Regions from separate parts of the Hominiventricola aquisgranensis genome, predicted to be linked through region 3. Evidence: riboswitches for the same ligand, from Rfam matches in the RefSeq annotation. Region 3 holds a riboswitch; each other region holds the start of a gene.
What was found. A riboswitch is a leader RNA that binds a small molecule or an ion and turns the genes downstream of it on or off. The one in region 3 is predicted to bind glycine.
Positions count from the first base shown of each region.

Region 1: linked by a shared signal. The riboswitch ahead of gcvT (glycine cleavage system aminomethyltransferase GcvT) and the one ahead of WMO62_RS01405 (saccharopine dehydrogenase family protein) in region 3 are both predicted to bind glycine.
Region 2: linked by a shared signal. The riboswitch ahead of WMO62_RS04700 (alanine/glycine:cation symporter family protein) and the one ahead of WMO62_RS01405 (saccharopine dehydrogenase family protein) in region 3 are both predicted to bind glycine.

Region 1 is NZ_JBBMFC010000027.1:24,675-32,445, forward strand. It holds gene WMO62_RS13220 (NYN domain-containing protein) at 1-863, opposite strand, end outside; gene WMO62_RS13225 (sigma-70 domain-containing protein) at 868-1,620, opposite strand; gene WMO62_RS13230 (DMT family transporter) at 1,644-2,558, opposite strand; glycine riboswitch at 2,747-2,825, shown strand; gene gcvT (glycine cleavage system aminomethyltransferase GcvT) at 3,003-4,094, shown strand; gene gcvH (glycine cleavage system protein GcvH) at 4,126-4,509, shown strand; gene gcvPA (aminomethyl-transferring glycine dehydrogenase subunit GcvPA) at 4,543-5,859, shown strand; gene gcvPB (aminomethyl-transferring glycine dehydrogenase subunit GcvPB) at 5,856-7,295, shown strand; gene lplA (lipoate--protein ligase) at 7,317-7,771, shown strand, end outside.
Region 2 is NZ_JBBMFC010000006.1:49,272-57,042, reverse strand. It holds gene murD (UDP-N-acetylmuramoyl-L-alanine--D-glutamate ligase) at 1-966, shown strand, start outside; gene WMO62_RS04710 (cytidylate kinase-like family protein) at 1,039-1,626, opposite strand; gene WMO62_RS04705 (ComEC/Rec2 family competence protein) at 1,805-2,785, shown strand; glycine riboswitch at 2,861-2,961, shown strand; gene WMO62_RS04700 (alanine/glycine:cation symporter family protein) at 3,057-4,412, shown strand; gene WMO62_RS04695 (S1 RNA-binding domain-containing protein) at 4,489-5,211, shown strand; gene WMO62_RS04690 (SH3 domain-containing protein) at 5,289-6,428, opposite strand; gene WMO62_RS04685 (peptidoglycan-binding domain-containing protein) at 6,659-7,438, opposite strand; gene WMO62_RS04680 (aminopeptidase) at 7,438-7,746, opposite strand; gene WMO62_RS04675 (hypothetical protein) at 7,736-7,771, opposite strand, start outside.
Region 3 is NZ_JBBMFC010000002.1:75,871-83,641, forward strand. It holds gene WMO62_RS01370 (RNA polymerase sigma factor) at 1-288, shown strand, start outside; gene WMO62_RS01375 (hypothetical protein) at 293-898, shown strand; partial or broken gene WMO62_RS01380 (FKBP-type peptidyl-prolyl cis-trans isomerase) at 980-1,411, shown strand; gene WMO62_RS01385 (hypothetical protein) at 1,479-1,670, shown strand; gene fliB (flagellin lysine-N-methylase) at 1,795-2,970, shown strand; gene WMO62_RS01395 (ATP-binding protein) at 3,068-4,444, shown strand; gene WMO62_RS01400 (calcium/sodium antiporter) at 4,456-5,382, shown strand; glycine riboswitch at 5,606-5,685, shown strand; gene WMO62_RS01405 (saccharopine dehydrogenase family protein) at 5,786-7,048, shown strand; gene WMO62_RS01410 (hypothetical protein) at 7,055-7,771, opposite strand, start outside; gene WMO62_RS01415 (type III PLP-dependent enzyme domain-containing protein) at 7,755-7,771, opposite strand, start outside.

The DNA of each region.
Region 1 (7,771 bases), on a different contig from region 3:
TAGTCCTTCAAGTCAAATCCATTATACCGGTTCTTCAGTTCTTCATTGATCATGGCAAGATTATCTACCGTTCCTCCATTTTTCTGAATGATTGAGAGAATCTCTTTTTCAATCTTTTCTCTGGAAACTTTCTCCATCTTACCAACCCGGTAATTGTTATTTTCCCTGTGTACCCGAAGGATCGGCAGTTCCTGCGTCAGAAAGACACTCAACTTGGAATACCCATAATTTCGCACATCAAAGTCCGGAAACTTATCAGACAGCCGCTGTCCCACCAACGCCAGGTCTACTTCTCCTCCAACCTCATTCAAGAGAGATAGAATCGCATTTTCCACATTTTCAATGCTGGTGACACTATCATCTCCACCTGAACCTGTCTGGGATGTGGATACATGACTGTTATCCTTGCCTGCATCATTGATCAGATTCAGATGGACAAATTTGTTGCAAGCCCTGGTCAGTGCAAGTGGCGTCTTGGATTCTCCCATACCAAGCACATACTTCTTCTCCTCCCTGAGCCGCATGGCCAGTCTGGTAAAGTCGCTGTCACTGGTTACCAGACAGAATCCGTCCACCTTATTCTGGTAAAGCAGATCCATAGCATCAATAACCATAGCCATATCCGTGCTGTTTTTGCCGGATGTGTAGGAAAACTGCTGAATCGGCGTCACCGAATACTCCAGCAGAATATTTTCCTTCCAGCCAGACTCTTTGGACCAGTTGCCGTAGATCCTCCGGCAGGAAGCAAATCCATATTTCTCCAGCTCGTCAAAAATCACCTGTACATATCTGGCGCTGACATTTTCCGCATCGATCAGCACCGCAAACTGCATCTTTTCTTCCCGTTCCATCACATTCTCCATCGCTTTATGCCTTCTGGGAGTCGGCCACTTCAATGGTCTCTCCTGCGATCCGCAGCAGATCCTCAATCTCTTCCAGAGACATATCCAGATAGAGGGACAGTTCATCCGGAGATACCTGTCTGCCCAGATCCTCGGTCAGCTCACTTATAGCATCTGCCATCTTGTTCAGCTTCTCTGTAATCTCGTCACCGGTGCTCTTCTCTCCCTCCTGCTCATCCAGAGCAGAACGGATCGCATGGCGGATCTCCTTTTCCAGATGTTCCTCAGAAGTCAGTCCTTCTTCCATAAGTCCCAATGTGTCCAGTCCGATCAGCAATCCGATATTTCCTTCCTGGATCAGGTCCTGGATCATCATTCCCCGATGAGCATAGTCTTCCGCGATCTCCAGCACCCAATTCATATAATGCTCAGCCAGTCGATGTTTTGCCTGCACATCACCATCTGCTGCCTTCGCAAACAGTCCAACTTTTTCTTCTTCCGCACACTGTCGAAAAGCCTTCCGATCCTTTTCATACTGCTTCAAAAATTCCTGTTCTTCCTGGGAATAAGGTGTATCCTCCACCTTGGGAAGTTCTGCTCCCTCCACATGAATATGCTTGGAAGCCAGATAAGCATACACCAGTTTCATCTGCTCTTCGCCAAGATCCATATCCTCCAGAAATTCCTTCACATCTGCTTTGGTAAGTTTCCTGTCTTTTGTCTCTGCACTGGCTGCCAGCGCCGCCAATGCTGTCTTAAATTTTGTCTGTTGATCCATTTTCTATCCTCTTTTCTACTTTTCTACGAATTTTGTTCCTTTTTCTGGTTTAATGATACAATAAACACGGTGGATAATACAAATACAAATCCAATCAGGTCAATCATCTGAAACTCTACTTTCAACCACAGCACAGAGATCACCGTTGCTGCCACAGGCTCTACACACGCAAGCATGCTCGCATTGGTTGCTCCTACCATCTGCACACCTGTCAGGTAGCAGTAAAATGCCAAGATCGTTCCCAGCAAAATGATGACTGCCAGTGCCAGAATGGTCTCCCCATCCACAACAGGATGGATCTTCCATGGCTGCCGCAGCGCTGTCAATGCCAGACCGCCGATAAACATACCCCATCCGATGGTCAGAAGTGTCGTATATTTTTTCATCAAATATGCAGGCTGCAACGTGTAAACAACCAGTGCTACCGCCGCCACCATTCCCCAGAACAATGCCTGTGGCAGAATTGCCAGTTCTGACGGATTTCCATGGGTTGCCAGAATAAATGTTCCGAACATAGAGCAGAACAATGCAACCACCTCATATATTTTCGGTCTTCTGCGGTTCCGAATACACAGATACACAAGGATCATGGCCGGTCCTGTGTACTGCAGCACCGTGGCTGTTCCTGCGTTGGAATACTGGATCGTTGTGAAATACCCGTATTGACAAAGCATCATGCCAATAAGCGCAAAGATCAGAATGTCCCGCCGCCCCCGCGCTTCTCTCCACATGGCAAATACATTTTCTCTGTCTTTGATGAATAACAGAAGCAGAATCAATGCTCCGGCTCCGGTCAGTCGGATCGGTACCAGCCAGTCCGATGTCACTTCTTTATATTGAAACAAAAACTGGCCACAGCTTCCGCACAATCCCCAGAATACAGCACCTGTCAAAGTCATAATAATCCCCAATGCCTGTCTGTTCTTTTCCGTATTCATCTCTTCTGCCTCCTGAATGGGTCTGTAACATAAATCTCTGCCCATCATACCTTATCTATGAAAAAAAATCCAGTCCCTGACTTCCTTTTATAATTTTCAGAATTTTTTTATGTTTTTCTAAAAACAATTATTTTTTCATTGACGTTTTCAGTATCTTATGCTAGCATAAGGTTAATTTAAGACATCGAATGACGAAACCGGGAGAGACACAAGAATGTGCGCCGAAGGGGATGAAGAACTCTCAGGCAAAAGGACCTGTTTCCGACGAATCTCTGGAAAGCAGCAACGAAGTTGCACCGAAGAAGCAACCGATTACAACAGTTCGGGTAATCTTTCAGGTTAAGATGACAGAGCGCAGAACAAATTTACGTTTGTTCTGCGCTTTTTTGTTATCAAAAATCTCTTCATCCATCATTTTGATGTCAGAAAAGGAGGAATGCACCTATGGAAAAAACAACACCGCTCTATGCCACCCATCAGGCACACGGAGGCAAGATCGTTCCCTTTGCAGGTTATCTTCTGCCAGTCCAGTACCAGACTGGTGTGATTGCTGAACATATGGCAGTCCGTGAAGCCTGCGGTCTCTTTGATGTATCCCATATGGGAGAAATTCTTTGTGAAGGTCCTGGCGCGCTGAAGCTGCTCAATCATCTGCTGACCAATGATTTCACTAACATGTATGACGGTCAGGCCAGATACAGTCTCATGTGCTATGAAGACGGAGGCTGTGTGGATGATCTGATCGTTTACAAAGTACGGGATGAACATTATTTCATTGTCGTAAATGCAGCCAACAAGGATAAGGATTTTGCATGGATGAAAGCACATGAGCAGGATGTAGAGGGAGCCGTTCTCACAGACATTTCCGATTCCGTTGCTCAGATTGCTGTGCAAGGGCCAAAAGCCCACGAGATATTGGCAAAGCTTCTGCCGGAAGAGGATTTTCCGGTGAAATACTATAGCGCCTGCTTCGACCGAACCATCGGCGGCATGCGCTGCGTAGTCTCCAAGACTGGTTACACCGGATCGGCCGGATATGAACTTTATCTTGCTGCAGAAGATGCCGCTTCCATGTGGGAACTTCTGCTGAAGACAGGCAAAGAAGAAGGGCTGATCTGCTGTGGACTGGGTGCCCGCGATACGCTCCGACTGGAAGCTGGTATGCCTCTGTATGGTCATGAGATGAACGAGACTGTCACCCCTCTGGAGACCGGACTTGGCTTCTGCGTAAAGTTTTCCAAAGAAGAATTTATCGGAAAAGAAGCTCTGGAAAAAAGTGAACCAGTCAAAACCCGCGTAGGACTGAAAGTCACCGGCCGGGGTATTGTCAGGGAACATATGCCAGTATTCTCCGGTGATACACAGGTCGGAATGACTACCTCTGGCACGCATGCTCCCTACCTTGGCTATCCGATCGCCATGGCTCTTGTAGACAAAGCATATGCTGAGATTGGAACAAAACTGACTGCCGATGTCCGCGGCCGCAAAGTAGAGATGGAAGTAGCCGCTCTTCCGTTCTATTCCAAAACCAAATAATCATTTTAATAAAATCATAGGAGGATCTATTATGAACTGTCCAGAAACATTACGTTATTCCAAATCACATGAATGGGTAAAAATGGAGGAAGGAATCGCTGTGATCGGTCTTACCGACTACGCACAGAGTGAGCTTGGTGATCTGGTATTTGTCAATCTGCCGGAGGTAGATGATACTGTTACCGCTGGAGAAGCACTGGGCGATGTTGAATCTGTCAAAGCTGTATCCGATATTTTCTGCCCGGTATCCGGAACGGTCTGCGAAGTCAATGAAGAACTTCTGGATCATCCGGAGCTGATCAACGAAGCTCCATATGATGCATGGCTCATTAAAGTAAAAGAAATCACCGATGAAGAAGAGCTTCTCGATGCTGCTGCATATGAAGCTCACTGTCAGGCAGAAAGCGAAGGCTAATCTGCCAGAATCTATCTACAGGAGGTAACTGACATGGGTTCTTACATACCAAGTACCAGAGAAGAACGTCTCTCGATGCTGGAATCCATCGGCATACATTCTTTTGATGAACTGTATGCCGATATTCCAGAAAAGCTTCGCTTCAAAGACGGTCTCTCTTTGCCATCCGGACTTTCCGAACTGGAAGTATCCCGGAAGATGGAAGAGATTGCTGAAAAAAATACACAATTTACTCATATTTTCAGAGGGGCCGGATCCTATCATCACTATATTCCGGCCATTGTAAAACAAGTCACTTCAAAAGAAGAATTTATTACTGCATACACTCCCTATCAGGCAGAGATCAGCCAGGGACTGCTGCAGTCGATCTTCGAATATCAGACTATGATCTGTGAACTGACCGGCATGGATGTATCCAATGCCTCTGTCTATGACGGTGCAACTGCTGCTGCGGAGGCTGCTGCCATGTGCCGTGACCGGAAACGGGGAACCATCTGTGTCAGTGCTTCCGTGGACCCGAAGATCCTCTCTGTGATCCGCACCTACTGCTTTGGTTCCGGTGCACCTCTTGTGGTCCTTCCGGAAAAAGAAGGTCTCACAGATCTGGAAAGCTGGAATTCTATGGATACCTCTTCCATTGCCTGCCTGATTATTCAGACTCCGAACTATTACGGACTTGTGGAAGACGGAGCTGCTATCACAGATGCGGTACACGCTTCCGGTGCCAAACTGATCGCAAGCTGCAATCCCATCGCACTTGGTCTTCTGGAAACTCCAGGAGAATTCGGAGCTGATATCGCAGTTGGAGAAGGTCAGCCGCTGGGACTTCCTATGGGATTCGGTGGACCTTATCTTGGCTTTATGGCTTCCACCAAAGACATGATGAGAAAGCTTCCGGGCAGAATCGTGGGGCAGACTACTGATGTGGACGGCAAACGTGCCTATGTCCTGACTCTTCAGGCCAGAGAGCAGCATATCCGTCGTGAAAAAGCAAGCTCCAATATCTGTTCCAACGAAGCACTCTGTGCCATGACTGCAGCAGTCTATCTATCCGCTATGGGAAGTGCCGGACTTGAAAAAGTGGCTTCTTCCTGTATGGCAAATGCCCGCTATCTGCTGGAAGGACTGACTGCCCTTGGATTTACCAGAAAATATACAGGCGAGTTCTTCCATGAATTTGTGACGATCTGCCCCTGTGATGCAGCTGTCCTCTCCGAAAAGCTGGCTGCTCACGGATATTTATCAGGCCTTGTGACCGGGCAGAAAGAGATGCTCTGGTGCACCACGGAGATGAATACACGATCTGAAATAGATGGTCTTCTTGCTGTGATAAAGGAGGTGCTCGCATGAAACTGATATTTGAAATGGGGGCACCCGGACGAGGCTGCGACCTGATCCCTCCCTGTACAACCCCTGAGATAACTCCAAAAGTACCGCTGCGTAAAAAAGCGCTGCATCTTCCAGAGGTATCTGAGACAGAGCTTAGCCGCCACTATACCGATCTGGCAAAACAGACTCATGGCGTCAATGATGGATTTTATCCCTTAGGCTCCTGTACCATGAAATACAATCCAAAGATCAATGATGCTGCTTCTCTTCTCCCTGGATTTACCAATATCCATCCTCTGCAGGATGAAAAAAATGTTCAGGGATGCCTGGAAGTTCTTTCTTCTATTGAAGAGGCATTATGCGAGATTACCGGAATGCAGGCATGTACCCTGCAGCCAGCAGCTGGTGCTCATGGTGAGTTTACCGGTCTTCTTCTGATCAAGGCATGGCATACCAGCCGCGGTGACAGTAAACGAACCAAGATCATCGTCCCGGATTCTGCACATGGTACTAACCCGGCAAGTGCAGCCATGGCAGGCTTTGATGTGATCAATATCGCTTCTGATGAGCATGGCTGTGTAGATCTGGAAGCTTTAAAAGCTGCTGTTGGTGATGATACTGCCGGACTGATGCTCACCAACCCCAACACCGTGGGATTGTTTGACCCAAATATTGCAGAGATTACACAGATTGTCCATGAAGCCGGCGGCTTATGCTATTACGACGGTGCCAATTTGAATGCTGTTATGGGTGTGGCACGTCCTGGCGATATGGGCTTTGATGTGATGCATCTGAATCTGCATAAGACATTTTCCACTCCGCATGGCGGCGGTGGCCCAGGAAGTGGACCGGTTGCCTGCAAGGATTTTCTGGCACAGTTTCTGCCAGGCCTTCGCATCGGCAAACAGACAGATGGCACTTTCACTGAAGAGACTGCTGCTCACACCATCGGAAATGTCCGCAGCTTTTCTTCCAATTTCCTTGTTGTTGTCCGTGCCTTCTGCTATATTCTGACACTTGGCAGAGAAGGTATCCCGGAAGCATCCACAACCGCTGTGCTGAATGCCAACTACATGATGCACAAGCTCTCCGGCCACTACAAGATGGCATATGACCACACCTGCATGCATGAATTTGTCATGACACTGGAACAGGAAAAGCATGCGCGCAATGTCTCTGCTCTTGATATTGCAAAAGCATTGCTGGATCATGGCATCCATCCGCCTACCATGTATTTCCCGCTGATTGTCCATGAAGCGTTAATGATCGAACCTACTGAGACTGAGAGCCGGGAGACTCTGGACGAGGCTGTACAGATTTTCCTTGATGTTCTGGCTGAGGCTGAAGCACATCCGGAAAAAATGCATGAGTATCCATTGGAAACACCTGTCCGCAGACTGGATGAAGTGGGTGCTGCGCGAAAACCTGTCGTGCGTTATCTGTACGACGAAGAATAACACCCGCAGGAGGAATCTACTATGATACATACACTGACTACCTATGAAAGTACCACCACCGATCCCTATGAAAATCTTGCCGTGGAAGAATATCTTACCTTCCATGTAAAACCGGGAGAATGCATCTTGTATTTATGGCAGAATACACACACCGTTGTGATCGGGCGGAATCAGAATTGCTGGAAAGAGTGTCGTGTATCAGAACTGGAAGCAGACGGCGGCCATCTGGTCCGCCGCCTCTCCGGCGGTGGAGCTGTCTACCATGACCAGGGCAATCTGAATTTTACCTTCTGTATGAGAAAAGAGGATGTAAATGTAAGCCGCCAGCTTCAGGTGATCATAGAAGCTGTGGGTTCTTTTGGACTGACCGCAGAGAAGACCGGACGAAACGATGTAGCGATCAACGGGCAGAAATTTTCCGGAAATGCGTTCTTTGACTCTGACGGATACTATTATCATCATGGAACACTGCTCCT
Region 2 (7,771 bases), on a different contig from region 3:
CATATTTTGCAGGAAAGCGGTATGGACACGGTCCTTGCCGGTAATATCGGTATTCCGTTTTTTGATATTCTGGAACAGATCACACCTGCTTCCCGTATTGTATGTGAACTGTCCTGCCATCAACTGGAATATATCCATGTGTCTCCGCACATTGCGATCCTTTTGAATATCCATGAGGAGCATCTGGATCACTACGGAACCATGGAAAAATACGTCCATGCCAAGCAGCAGATCTACCTTCATCAGAAGGAACAGGACCTGCTCTTCTGCGGACTGGATGTACTTCCAGCAAAGGGAACCTGCCTTTCCCACATTCTCACCGTGTCAGACCGGTTCGCTTCCTGTGATGTGACCCTGACCGGAACACGAATCCGTTTTGAAAGCGGTGATTATCGAATTCCTGCATCTGAGATCCGTCTGCTGGGACATCACAATCATCTGGATATCGCCTTTGATTATGGCGTATGCCATGAACTTGGCGTGGATGATGAATCATTTACAAAAGCTTTAATCAGCTATGAACCGCTGCCTCACCGCCTTCGCCTGATCGGTTCCTTAGATGGCGTCCGTTACTATGATGACTCCATCTCCACCATCTGCGACACAGCGATCCAGGCATTGAAGAGTATCCCGTCCCCAGGATCGATCCTGATCGGAGGCATGGACCGCGGAATCGACTACAGAGAACTGATTGAATATCTGTCCGTGGATTCGGTTCCTCATATTATCCTGATGGAAGCCACCGGAAAACGGATCTATGAGGAGATCAAGAACAGTTACCCTGCTTTCCATGATCCTGACCGGCTACATCTTGTAGAACATTTAAGCGATGCCGTGGAGCTTGCGAAGAAAGTCACCCCACGGGGAAGCGCCTGCATCCTCTCTCCCGCCGCTGCCAGCTACGGTATCTTCAAGAATTTTGAAGAACGTGGCGATGCGTTCCGGGATCTGGTATTTGAATTATAGAATACAAATTTTTGAATCTCTATCCATAAAAACGGAGCCGGATGATACATTCATCCGACTCCATTTTTATTCCTATTTTGCAAGATCTACAATGATCTGTGCACATTTTTCAATTCCAAATTCTCCACTGTCCAGGCACAGATGATAGTTCTGAGATGCGCCCCATTCCCGATCCGTGTAATACCGATAATTTACCCGACGCTTCTTATCCTTGTCCATCAGCCGCTTCTCCGGCTTGTCAGCCGTCTCCCCGTAAAGCTTCACGATACGCTCCACCTTTTTGTCTGTGGCTGCATGAATAAATACGTTGAGACAGTCGGTTCTGTCACGAAGAATAAAGTCTGCACAGCGTCCCACGATCACGCAGGGCTCCTTTTCTGCCAGATCCAGGATCAGCTTTCTCTGCATCATCCAGATCTTATCCTGCATGGATACCCCCATAGCATCTCTTCCAAGGAACGAATAGGAAAATACATTGGTTCCCGGTGCATGCTCTCCATACTCTTCGATAAATTTCTTTGAGAATCCTGTCTCCTCTGCGATCTTCTCGATCAGCTCTTTATCATAGAAGGCAATTCCCAGCTGGTCTGCTACCATTTTTCCTATTGTTCTTCCACCGCTTCCAAACTCACGGCTGATAGTAATAATACGTTTACTCATAGCATCCCCTCCTTCTTTTTGTACCTGAATTTTACCACATTTTGATTTTCTTTGCAAAATGAATTTCCACCACATCTTTCATTTAGTCAACTCTTATGATACAATATTTGGTGTTTTGTTCCGAGAATATATTTCTGCTTTCCCGGAAATCAGCAACCATCAAAAAGGAGAGACAGCTATGAGTAAACGACGTAAAAAGAAAAAATACCCCGCCACCCTGAAGCTATTGTGTGCCGTCACAGTTCTGCTTCTCGGTGCTGCCGGTTATACCTTTGGAAATGATGGGATCACTCCCATCAGTGACACTGCATCTCAGTCTGCACAGGGCGTCTATCAGGACGCACAGACCGATCTGTCTGCAAATGCAGGTGATCTGACCGTTCATTTTGTAGACATCGGTCAGGGTGACTGTATGGTCCTCACACAGGATGATCACGCTATGATCATTGATGCCGGTGACAATGACAAAGGAACCCTGGTTCAGTCTTATCTGGAATATCTTGGAATCTCTGAACTGGACTATGCAATACTGACTCATCCGGACGCAGACCATATCGGAGGCGCCGATGTAGTCCTCTACAAATTCGACTGTGATAGGGTACTTATGCCGGATCACAGCTCTGATACGAAAACTTACGAGGATGTGATCCGCGTGATCGATGACAAACAGATTCCGGTGGAGCATCCTGTTCCCGGAGACACCTACACGTTTGGAAATGCTTCTTTCACAGTTCTGTCACCGTCTAAGGAATACAAAGACAATAACAACAACTCCATTGTGATCCGCCTGACTTACGGTAACACTACATTTCTGATGACGGGTGACGCTGAGGAAGAGGCCGAAGAGGATATGCTCTCTTCTGGTCTGCCACTGTCTGCAGACGTGTTAAAGCTCGGTCATCACGGAAGTAGTTCTTCCACCAGCGATGACTTTTTATCCGCTGTAGATCCTACCTGGGCAGTCATCAGCTGTGCAGAGGGAAATAAATATGGTCATCCCCATGCAGAGACCATGAATAAGCTCCGTGCAGCAGGAGTCTCTGTCTTCCGGACGGATGAACAAGGTACGATCACTGCCACCACTGACGGTACTACCATTACCTGGAATACAAGTCCATCGGAGACCTGGCAGACTGGTGAAGGCCGTTCTTCTGAATAAGTACCCATTAGAAATACTTATTTGTATTTTTCTGGAATCTATGTTATATTTCGCTTAGTTATCCGGCGGACACCTGATAACTACTCTGGAGAGTCTCGTAAAACGAGCGCCGAAGGTGTACAGCGGAATGACATAGTTTCCGCCTATCTCTCAGGCAAAAGGACAGGGCATACATATGCAAATGTTCTACTCTTTGGAGGGCTGATATGAATATCAGCTCTTATTTTATTGCCCAAAATGGGCATGTAAGGTAATTACAAGGAGGAAGAAAATGGAAAACTTATTAACTCTGGTCGATTCGGCCAACAGCGTACTCTGGAACGTGATACTGATCGTACTTCTTTGCGGAACCGGTATCTACTACACAATTCGTTTAAAATTCATTCAGATTCGCAAATTCCCGGAAGGATTAAAACATGTATTCGGTAATCTGAACCTCAACGGCGAAAAAGGCAATAACGGTGAGATGACTCCATTCCAGTCTGTTGCCACTGCTATCGCAGCCCAGGTCGGTACCGGTAATCTGGCTGGTGCTGCCACTGCTTTAGTAGGAGGCGGTCCTGGTGCCATCTTCTGGATGTGGCTCAGTGCTTTTTTCGGAATGGCAACTATCTATGCTGAGGCAACCCTGGCTCAGGAATACAAAACTGTAGAACATGGGGAAGTGACTGGAGGTCCGGTCTACTATATCCATGCTGCATTCAAAGGAACTTTTGGAAAAGTGCTTGGCGTACTCTTCTCTATCTTCATTATCCTCGCACTTGGATTCATGGGAAATATGGTACAGTCCAATTCCATCGGAGCTGCATTTGCAGAAGTATTTGCAGCAAGAAATATCAATATCCCGGCGATTGCCATCGGTCTTGTTCTGGCAGTGCTGACAGGCTTCATCTTCGTAGGCGGTACTACAAGACTGGCTGCTGTTGTTGAGAAGATCGTTCCGATCATGGCTGGTATCTATATTATTGGAAGCCTGGTCGTTATTTTGTTGAATATCAATTCTATTCCGACTGCATTTATGCAGATCATCGTTGGTGCATTTAAGCCAAATGCCGTACTCGGCGGTGCTGCTGGTATTACTGTAAGAGAAGCGATCCGTTACGGTGTTGCCAGAGGACTCTTCTCCAACGAAGCTGGTATGGGTTCTACCCCTCATGCACATGCAAGAGCAACAGCTGCTTCCCCACATGACCAGGGTCTGGCTGCCATGATCAGCGTATTCATTGATACTTTTATCATTCTGAACCTGACTGTATTCTCTATCCTGACCACCGGTGCCATGGCAAGCGGAAAGAGTGGAACAGCCCTGACTCAGTATGCATTTTCCTCTGTACTGGGAAGCTTTGGCGACATTTTCATCGCTGTCTGCCTGTTCTTCTTTGCCTTCTCTACTATCCTTGGCTGGCACTTCTTCGGAGCCATCAATGTGAAGCATCTGTTTGGTCAGAAGGGTACAAAGATCTACTCCATGCTGGTGGTTGTATTTATCATCATCGGTTCTACTCTGAAGGTTGACCTGGTATGGTCTTTAGCAGATTTCTTTAACGGATTGATGGTTATTCCTAATGCACTAGCACTTCTTGCATTAAGCGGAGTGGTTGTAGGAATCAGTAAAAAAGCAAAATAGCATTGATTTTACTGGCTTTTCTATCTATAATAGATGAATAGGGATTTTATATTTTATCGTTAAGGAGATTATAACCATGGAAGAAAAACTGACAATGGACGATTTCAAAGAGGAGCTGGAAGCATCCTACAAAGCTGCTGAAGAATCCGGTGCTCAGGATTCTGAGGAACTGGATCCTGTATGGGCAACCCTGCAGCAGTACATGGATGACAAAGAAGTTCTGAATGTAAAAATTGGCGGTGTTGTAAATGCCGGCGTGATCGCTTATGTAGATGGTGTTCGCGGATTCATTCCTGCATCCCGTCTGTCTCTGGATCATGTAGACGATCTGAACGAGTGGCTCAACAAAAAGATCCGTGTCCGCGTGATCACTGTTGATCCTGAGAAAAAACGTCTGGTTCTCTCTGCAAGAGAGATTCTTCGCGATGAAGCGCGTGCAGAAGCAAAGCAGAAAGAAAAGGAAGCATTCGACCAGATCAAAGTCGGCGATGTACTGGACGGAAAAGTAGAGAATCTGAAAGATTACGGTGCATTTATTCGTCTGGCAAATGGTCTGTCTGGTCTGGTACACGTATCTCAGATTTCTGATAAACGTGTCACATCACCGGAGAAAGTACTGAAAGTTGGACAGGATGTACAGGTCAAAGTCATTGCTATCAAAGATGGCAAGCTGTCTCTGAGCATGAAAGCTCTTCTTGTAAAAGAGGATGAACCGGCTGAAGACGAGCACTACACCATGCCGAAGTCCGAGAATATTTCTACGAATCTTGGATCTTTGCTGGCTAACTTAAAGCTGTAAGTATTTCAATTACTATTAAAAAGATTAAGAACCTGACAGGATTTCTGCCAGGTTCTTTTTATGTTAATTATGTAATTCTATTTTGTCTTGGACAGGTAGTCAGATCGAATGTATCCATGATATCTGGCTCCATTAATTGTAAAAGATACCTTTGTCCACTGTTTTCCATCGTCACCTGTTCTTGTTCCACGGTAATCTATTGCATCTCCCTGCAGAAGATTTGCCACAATCGTAGACTTATCAGATGCGGATTCTCTGACTCTGACTGCACTGGCACTCACATATCTGGTGTCTTCATTGACCGTACTTGCTGCTGCATCTCCGGCCTTCTGGTAGAATGCCAGATAATCTGAACGGATGTATCCATGATATCTTACATCATTAATAGTGACAGATACTTTCGTCCATTGCTTTCCATCTGAACCGATTCTTGTTTTCTTGAACTTTACTTTGTCTCCCTGTAACAGATTTGTGATAATCTTGGAACTGTCAGACGGATCTTCTCTGACTCTGACTGCTGTAGCTGTTACCGTCAGAATATCATCTGTCTGAATATTTCCTGAATTTGCCGAAGGTGTCGTATTGGTATTGGTAGTATTGGTCGTACCTGCTGGTTCTGCAGATGCATCCCCTTTCTTCACCAGTGTCAGAAGATCTGAACGAATATAACCATACGTTTTCTGTCCGCCTTTAGTAAAGGATACTCTGATCCATGTCTTTCCATCACTTCCAGTCACTGCTGTCTTCTGCTTTACCTGATCATCCTTATTCAGAGTCGTTACCATAGCTGCAGAAGTTGATGCCTGTTTCCGGACTCTTGCAGAATTTACCCGAATTGCCAGAATAGAATCATCTCCGAATCCACTGACCGATGCTGTTGATGTATTTGCAGCAGATGTACCCGTATTGGTACCTGTTGCATTCAACAGATCTGCACGGATACATCCTGTTTTATTAGATCCATTGTATTTAAAAGATACGTTATACCACTTTCTTCCATCAGAACCTGTCGTCTCAGATGTGATAGATACACTGGTTCCCTGTGTAAGCTTCGCAACGATCGAAGATGCAGTCGTTGCATTCGACCGTACATTTACTACTCTGTTCTTCACAGTTCCTGTTCCGGCCGCCTGTGCTCTTCCAGCCGGTGCAAATATGAGCAGGCTCAATACGAGCAGACTCATAAGCCCTATTCTCTTAATGCCTTTTCTATTCATGTTTAAGCCCTCTTCTCTCTTAAGATTTTATAATCATAATATAGTTTATCGTACCCTGTATTGAGAAAAAAAGCAAGAATCTGTAGGGATTCTTAAGAAAAGTTAAGGATTGCTATTGTTCCCATTTTCGTCAATGCCGATTTTTCCTTATATTATAGGAAAGTTCACTTTTAAAAATAGTGAAAAATCCCGTCAAAACATAAGATTTAGTAACAAATTAGTAACACGGTTTACGCAGATTCCAGACCAGCTTTCCAGCTCTTCGCTCCAACAATTCCATCAGCAGTCAGACCATGCGCTTTCTGCCAGGTCTTTGTATCTGCCTCAGTGCCGGATCCGAAGATTCCGTCAATCTTGCTACCGGTGTATCCGAGGATCACCTGCCAGATCTTCACTGCTTTTCCTTTGCTACCTTTTCTGATCGTATCCATCTTATATGCTCCTTTCTTTGTATCGCTGGTGGATGATGCTGTTGTAGATTGTCCTCCACCACGAGGATTGCCAGATACTACCACTACGATATGCCCCTTTGTCTTTGTCACCAAGATATCACCGTTATAGACCGGAGTCCTTGCCTGGGACAAATAGCTGATCTTGTTAATAAACAGCCCAGTAGCTCCTAGGATCGCTGCCGCATTGGCCGTAGTAAAGTTGCCCGGATCCTTTCCAGACGCTTCCTTGACAACCTGCCTAGTCAAGCTGCTGCAGTCACACTCCGTCTTTGTCTTGGTATCGATTCCATAGATGATAACTCCTAAGCGGTTGCCCTGGTCATAACCGATATTTTTGTTGTTGCAGGCGGCAGTCATCCGCTCAGCCATCTTTGCGGCCAGAGCTGCATTCTTCGGTCGCAGGATGTACCAGCCTTTACTATGTACATAAAATGGCTGCATGCTTACCTCGCCCTTTGTATCGTTGGTGTTGGATGTCTGCTTCTGATCACCAGCAACTCCTCCAGATAACTTTCCGCGCTCATCGATCCGCGCGGATCCGATCATGATTGTTGCCATTACACATTACCTCCCCTGATCTGTCCGATTGCCTGAATTACCTTGTCATAACCTACCATAGCGCTTAACCAGCTCAGCAATACCAGCGCGATTAAAATAACAACCATCTGTGCGCTGATCGCCGCCTGTACCATTACGGTATATGCCAACCACAAAAGAACTGACATTACAATTGCCACATAGCCTGCAAGCGCATTGCTGTAGTATTTCTTGTTACGTTCATCCAACCACCGCTTAATAGCTTCCGTAACCAATCCAGTCATGATACTGACCGCCATCAGAAGCATCAGAAAAACTTCAAGTGTCATCCTCATTATCCTCCTTCTTCTCTGC
Region 3 (7,771 bases):
AGAGTCACGGTCAATCAATGCAAAATGCTGTTTCGTTCCCCGCGGAATCACATGGAAGATATTGAAGACTATGCGGAGACACTGGGGTTTGAAGATAAGAGTTATCTGGATCTGTTCTGTGCAGTCATGAAGCTGGACAAGAAGTATCGGGTTCCGCTACTGTTATTTTACTATGAAGGATATTCCACTCAGGAGATTGCTGATCTGTTAGGTCTACCCGGAAAGACCGTCAGCACCAGACTTTTCCGTGCAAAAACAAAACTGAAAGTGTATTTGAAGGAGGAGTAAAAGGATGACAGACAGAGAAAAATTTCAAAAGACATTCAGCAAATTGCATGCTTCTCCTGATCTGTTGACGGAGGTAGTGGAGATGGCAGAAGAAAAGCAGGTTATAACGAAAAAGAGAAGATATCATATTCCGAAGGCAGCTGTGGCAGCGATTGCATGTGTGGTTGTTCTGGGTTCTGGGACGGCAGCTTATGCCATGAATGTGGGCGGAATCCAGAGAACCATTCAGATCTGGATCCATGGAGATCAGACCGATGCCCAGTTTGTTGTGGAAGATGGAAGTTATACACTTGATTATGAAGATGAGAACGGCGAAGCAGTACACAGAGGTGGAGGCGGCGTTGCCATTGAAGACGATGGAACTGAGCGGTCACTGACAGAAGAGGAACTGATGGAAGAGATCAACAGTCCGGAAGTGGAGTATGAGGAAGACGGCAGTGTATGGATTTACTACAAAAATCAGAAGATGGACATTACTGACAAATTTGAAGATGGCGTCTGCTATGTGGAACTGAAAGATGGAGATACGATCCAGTATATGACTGTCAAATATCAGAATGGATATGCATTGAGTCCGGAACGTTATCTGACACCAGGAGAATTTAACTGAGTTTATCCTTGTGAAAAACTTAAAATATCGGTATACTGTAGAAGATATTTCAAACAGATGGAGGATCACAGCATGGATACCATGACAGGACGTAACGTAGGAAAAACCTGCCGTACACATTACAGAGGAACTTTTAATGATGGAACACAGTTTGATTCATCTTATGACCGCGGGGAACCGTTGGAGTTTGTCTGCGGAGCAGGTCAGATGATCAAAGGATTTGACGCAGCAGTAGCTGATATGGAAGTGGGAGAGGTAAAAGAGATTCATCTGATGCCGGAAGAAGCATATGGAATGCCGAATCCGGAAGCTATCATCAAGGTTGAGATTGCTCAGCTTCCTGGATCAGAAGATCTTCAGATTGGTCAGCAGATATACCTGAGCAACCAGTATGGTCAGCAGTTTCCGGTGAAAGTAACAGAGAAGGATGAGACCATGATCACCTTTGACGCTAACCATGAGATGGCAGGAAAAGAGTTGAATTTCAAGATTGAGCTTGTGGAAGTAAAATAGTTTCTGAAAATCTGGACAGACTACACTGCAAAGGATGTAAAAGCAGCTACATCAGCAGGAGGCAGTCATGAAGGAAAAGAAAAAGACAAACCAGCAGCTCATTGATGACTATGATTATCTAGCAAATGCAGCCTCGGTGCACGACTGTACTGGTCTCATACCTGGAGCACCGGTAAATGATGCACAGCGTGAGGCTTATGAAGAGATTTATCCATATAAGCCGCCAGAAGTAGAGTCGCAGAAGCCAGATAAAAAGTGAATCAGAAATGTACTGACAAAATGTCCGAGTTCGTATTAAAAATTGAAAATGCGATCTCGGACATTTGTCAATATGTTAAAACGGTAATCCAAATCAGTACTAGTTAGAGAAAAGAGAAGGAAAAATGCGATATTTAAAACCACACTATTATGATAAATTTGTCTGTACGGCAGCTGATTGTCCGGACACTTGTTGTGCCGGATGGCAGATTATGATCGATGAGGATTCACTGGATCGATACGGAAAAGAACCGGGAGAGTTTGGAAAACGTCTGCGGAATTCTATCGACTGGGAAGAGGAGTGCTTTTATCAAAACAACAGCCGCTGTGCATTTCTAAATGATAAGAATCTATGTGAGCTCTACAAGGAACTGGGGCCGGATGCACTCTGTGATACATGTCGCATGTATCCAAGACATACGGAAGAATATGAGGGGCTCCGGGAGCTATCATTGTCTCTTTCCTGTCCGGAAGCTGCAAGGATCATGCTATCCTGCAAAGATCCGGTTCGGTTTCTGGAAGAGGAGACAGAGGAAGAGGATGATTTTGAAGAGTTTGATTTCATGATGTTTTCCCAGTTGGAGGATACCAGAGATGTTCTCTTTTCTGTTATACAGGACAGAAAGATTCCATTGACTCTTCGGATGGCAGTGTCAGAACAACTGGCACAGAGCTATCAGATCTGTATGGAAGAGGGACAGGAGTTTGATATTGACGAGCTTCTACGGGATTGCCTGCGCCATCAGAAAGAGAAAACTCTGCAGGAATTTGTGACAAAATGTCTTTCTGAAAAAGGCGTGGATGCTGCATCCTTTCATCAGTGGGAGAAGCAAAAAGAAGAACTTCAGGTGCTTCGCAGACTGGAACGTTTGCGTCCGACATGGGATAAGGTGCTTGGTGACGCTGACAGATGGCTTTATCAGGGAAACGAAGAAAATTATCGGCAGATCTGTGAAGAATTTCATCGAATGTACGGAGCACTGAGTGACCATAAAGAAGAATGGGAAAATCTGGGTGAGCAGCTTCTGATGTTCTTTGTCTATACATATTTTTGTGGAGCCGTCTATGACGATATGGTCTGTTCCAAGATGGAGCTGGCATTATTTTCGGTTCGTTGGATCCAGGAGTTCCTGATCACGCGGTGGCTGGAAAATGGTAAACAGCTTTCTATGCAGGATGTGGAACAGATATCTTGCTGGTATGCACGGGAAATTGAACATTCCGATGATAATTTAAATGCCCTGGAAGACTGGCTGTTTGAAACATATGCACCGGAAGGATGTGTACTGGAAGAAGAATAAAGTATTTTATTCGGTTGTTATTGACTCGGTTGAAACCGAATAAAAATTGACATTTATGTATATCTTTATTATACTAAGTACATGGAGGATTCTGCGTATGTTTTATGGAAGAGAAATCGAAAGAAAAAAACTGTGTACTATGTTTCAGACAGATGGACAGATGATTTCACTGATTTATGGAAGACGACGGATTGGAAAAAGTGAGCTTATTAAGCAGGTGCTAAAAGAAACAGAGATAAAAAGTATTTATTATGAGTGTAAGCAAACGACAGAACAGAATAATGTAGACAGTCTGGCAGAACTTATCAGTGAACTGTTTGAATTCCCCAAACCTGCATTTGAAAATATGGAAGTTTTGTTGCAGTTTCTGTTCCAAAAAGCGGAAAAAGAACAGTTGATCCTTGTTCTTGATGAATATCCTTATTTGCGTGAGAACTCAAAGGGACTTGACAGCATTTTACAATCAGTTATAGATCACTATAAAGATACTTCGAATATGAAGCTGATTGTCTGTGGATCTTATGTGGATACGATGAAGGCGCTTCTGGAAAAACAGAATCCGTTGTATGGAAGAATTGATCTTACACTTAATCTGAAACCGATGGATTACTATGAATCGGCATTGTTTTATTCTGAATTTTCAGATGAAGATAAGGTAAGATTATTCAGTGTGTTTGGGGGGATCCCGTATTATAACCGATTGATCAATTCTGGAAAAAGTGTGCGGGACAACATCATAGATTTGATCGCTTCTCCGGGTGCACGTCTGGAGAATGAAGTATCTATGTATCTGAATTCAGAAATTTCGAAAATTACAAATGCGAATGAAGTTTTTGAAGCACTCGCAAAAGGATTTTCCCGATATAAGGATATTTTGGATCAGTCGAATGTTTCAAGTGGACCGGCATTGATTGACATTCTTGATAAACTGATGCGTATGGATGTTGTTGCAAAAGAAGCCCCTATTAACGATGAAAACAACAAGAAAAAATCAGGATATTTTATTTCGGATAATCTGTCTTTATTTTATTATAAATATATTTTTAGAAATATGTCGAGACTGAATATTATGGACCCTGATGTTTTCTATGACAGATATATTTCAGATGATTTTGAAACGAAATATGTGCCGAAAAGTTTTGAACGGATCTGCAAACAGTATCTGATCAGAAAAAATCGAAAAGGTCTGATGGATGAGATCTTTGAAAAGATAGGAAAATATTATTATGATGATCCTGCTGAAAAGAAGAACGGGGAATTTGATATTGTAACACAAGATGACAGGGGGTATATTTTCTATGAAGCAAAATTCAGAAAAGATCCTGTCACAGAGAGTATTGTTCAAAATGAAATTCGGCAGGTAGAACAAACTGGTCTGAAATGTTATAAATATGGTTTTTTTTCAAGAGGGGGATTTACTTGTGAAAAAGAAGAAAATCGCATATTGATTGAATTAAGTGAATTGTATAGATGAGGAGCATTGAAATGATATTACAGATTATGATTTTATTATTAGGATTTGTCCTGCTGGTAAAGGGGGCGGACTGGTTTGTGGAAGGTGCAGCCAGTATTGCAAGGAAGCTTGGTATTCCACAGTTGATCGTGGGTCTCACGATTGTTGCCATGGGAACCAGTATGCCGGAAGCAGCTGTCAGTATTACGGCAGCTTTGAATGGTAATGCAGGAATTACCATTGGAAATGTAATTGGGAGCAACATTCTGAATGTATTTTTGATTCTTGGAATCACAGCAGTGATCACCAATGTTGCGATTCAGAAATCAACGTTATATTATGAGATTCCTTTTATGACAGCCATTACAGTTGTAATGATGATATTTGGGAAGACAGCCGCATCCATTCCATTTTCGGAGGGCGTGATTTTCTGGATTCTATTTATTCTGTTTCTGGTGTATCTATTTATTATGGCGAAAAAAGGGACAGGGCAGGAAGAAGAGGAAGCAAGAAATATTCCTGTATGGAAATGCATCCTTTTTATGGTGATCGGCGGATTTATGGTTGTGAAGGGCAGTGATCTTGCAGTGAGCGGGGCATCTGAAATTGCTAGATATTTTGGAATGAGTGAGCGATTTATCGGTCTGACCATCGTTGCATTTGGTACATCTCTTCCAGAGCTGGTGACTTCTGTGATGGCGGCGAAGAAAGGTAATGTAGGGATTGCCATTGGAAATATTGTGGGAAGTAATATCTTCAATATTTTATTTGTCATCGGAACAACAGCACTTATCTGTACGGTTCCATTTGAACCCAAATTCCTGATTGATTCCGGAGTGGCCGTGTTCAGCGGTATATTACTGTGGGTTGGCACGTTCAGACATAAGGAACTTCGAAGATCTTGCGGAATTGTAATGTTGCTGTGTTATGCGGCATATTTTGCATATTTATGCATGTAAGTAATAATATAGTGTGATGCTGCTGTGGATTTTGGGCAGACGTTTTGAATGATTTGTTTTAGGAATTCCTCTTTACAGAATGCCGGATGACATGATATGATATATGTATATATGACCGGCTAACGATTACTCTAGACATCGGTGAATTCACCGGGGCCGAAGAAGCAAAACCTGGAAAGGCATCTTTTTCAGGAAGAAACTGACAGGCAAAAGGAAGGTAATCTCACGGAACTCTGGAGAGAATGGAATCATTCCATCGCCTACGTGGCTATAACCAACTGGCAAAAGGACAGAGGGCAACAGATGTACAATAAGGCATCTGTGCGCTCTGTTTTTGTTTGTTTTAAAACAAAGTGCATCATATATGGAGATGCAATAAGACAAATGGAGGATAGAATAAACAATGAGAATGATGTTGGTTGGAGCCGGAGCAGTCGGTGAAAGTATGTTGAAGATTTTAAAATGGCGCGATCCAAAGGGAGAATGGCTGTCTTATGTGCTGGTGGGGGACTATGATGCTTCCAGAGCGCAGGAGGTAGTGGATCTTCTGGCAGATGAGCGCTTTTCTTATGCGCAGATCAATGCAACAGACAAGGAACAGATGAAGGACCTGATCCAGGATCATAAGATTGACTTTGTGATGGATGCGGCACCGCCATTTGCCAGTAACTATATTTTTGATGCTGCCTATGAAGCCGGAGCTAATTATGCCAATATGGGAACCTGGTCTGTTCCTATGGAGGAACCAGCATATGGCCTTGGAATTGAGAACAGCTACACGGAACCTATGACAAAATATAATTTTGATCGGCATGAACAGTGGAAGAAAAAGGGACAGATGGCAGTGATCTGTCTTGGTATCGATCCGGGTGTGGTCAATGTCTTTGCAAAGTATGCGGCAACCCATCTGTTTGACAGGATGACAGAAGCACATGTGAAAGATGGTGGAAATCTTTCTGTGCCAGGAGCAGACCCGGATGCGATCCAGTTTGGATTCAATGTATGGACGGTTCTGGATGAAGTGATGAATCCCAATGTGGAGTATGATCAGGAAAAGGGCGGACTTATTGTAGAAAAAGCCTTTGCCGGCCAGGAGACATTTCTGATGCCGGATGGAGTCGGTGAAAATACACTGGTTAAAGTAGAGCATGAGGAAGTTGTGACATTTGCCCGTTTTCTGAAGCAGTATGGACTTAAAAAGGCAACGTTCAAGATCAGCCTTGATGACAATCTGATCACAGCACTGAAGGTGATCGATCATCTGGGCCTTCGCAGTCTGAAGCCGGTGCAGGTGGGCAATGTGAAGGTGGTTCCGAGAGATGTGGTAGCAGCCTGTGCACCGCAGCCGAAAGACATCGGAACGGAAATGATTGGTGAGATGCTGGTGGGCGTACATTGTATCGGAGAAAAAGACGGCGCAAGAAAAGAGTATTTCCTGTATCAGAATTTTGATAATCAGGCATCAATGGCACGTTGGGGTTCTCAGGCAGTAGTGGCTCAGACCGGATTTGGCGCAGCACTGGCAATTGAACTGATCGGCAGAGAAATCTGGAAAGAAGCCGGAGTCTTCTCACCGGAATATTTTGATCCGGAACCTTATCTGAAGTTGATGGATGAGACTGGATATGAATGGCATGTGATGGAACTGCCAGTAAAAGAAAAGTAAGAAAAGTCAGGCAGCACTGTAAAAAAGTGCTGCCTGTTCGGGATTTCCTTTCTTTTTCAAAATACGAAATGTACATTGTGTAGCGGATGTATATAATGGCTCCTGACCACTGGATGAAAAATCACCAAGGTTTTGCCGCAGCAATTCGGCAATAGCGGGACGTAAAAATCCATTCATGGCATTTTGAACTACAATAAATGTTTTTCCGCAGGATATTTTTCGGTCTACTACTTTTGTATAATATGATCCTGCATTGCATACTACAAAACGACCGGTTTCGAGAATAAATTTTGCGTTCAGACTTTTTAGATTTCGTTCATGCAGTTCCTTCATGGTCTGTCCGAGTTTTTCGAAAATAAGAGGTTTTTCAGTTGAAATATCATAGACAGTTCCGATTCCGCTGCCGAAATTAATAAATGAAAGATCTATTCCTTGCATTTGGCTGATACGTTCTGCTAGTGCATAACAATTTTGATAATATGTACACAGTAAATCTGCATCAAGAATCTGTGAACGAAGATGAACATGAATTCCTGCAATTCTGAGATGAGGAAAATTTAGAACAGAAGACATGAGCTGATTTTCATCAATTCCGAATTTGCTTGGAACTGCTGGTGTACCATCCATAGAAAAATTCGGATTCACACGCACACCGATAGAAATGTGTGCATTTTTTGATGCTGCATATGTTTCCAGAAGCTGCAATTCAGAAAAACTGTCTGC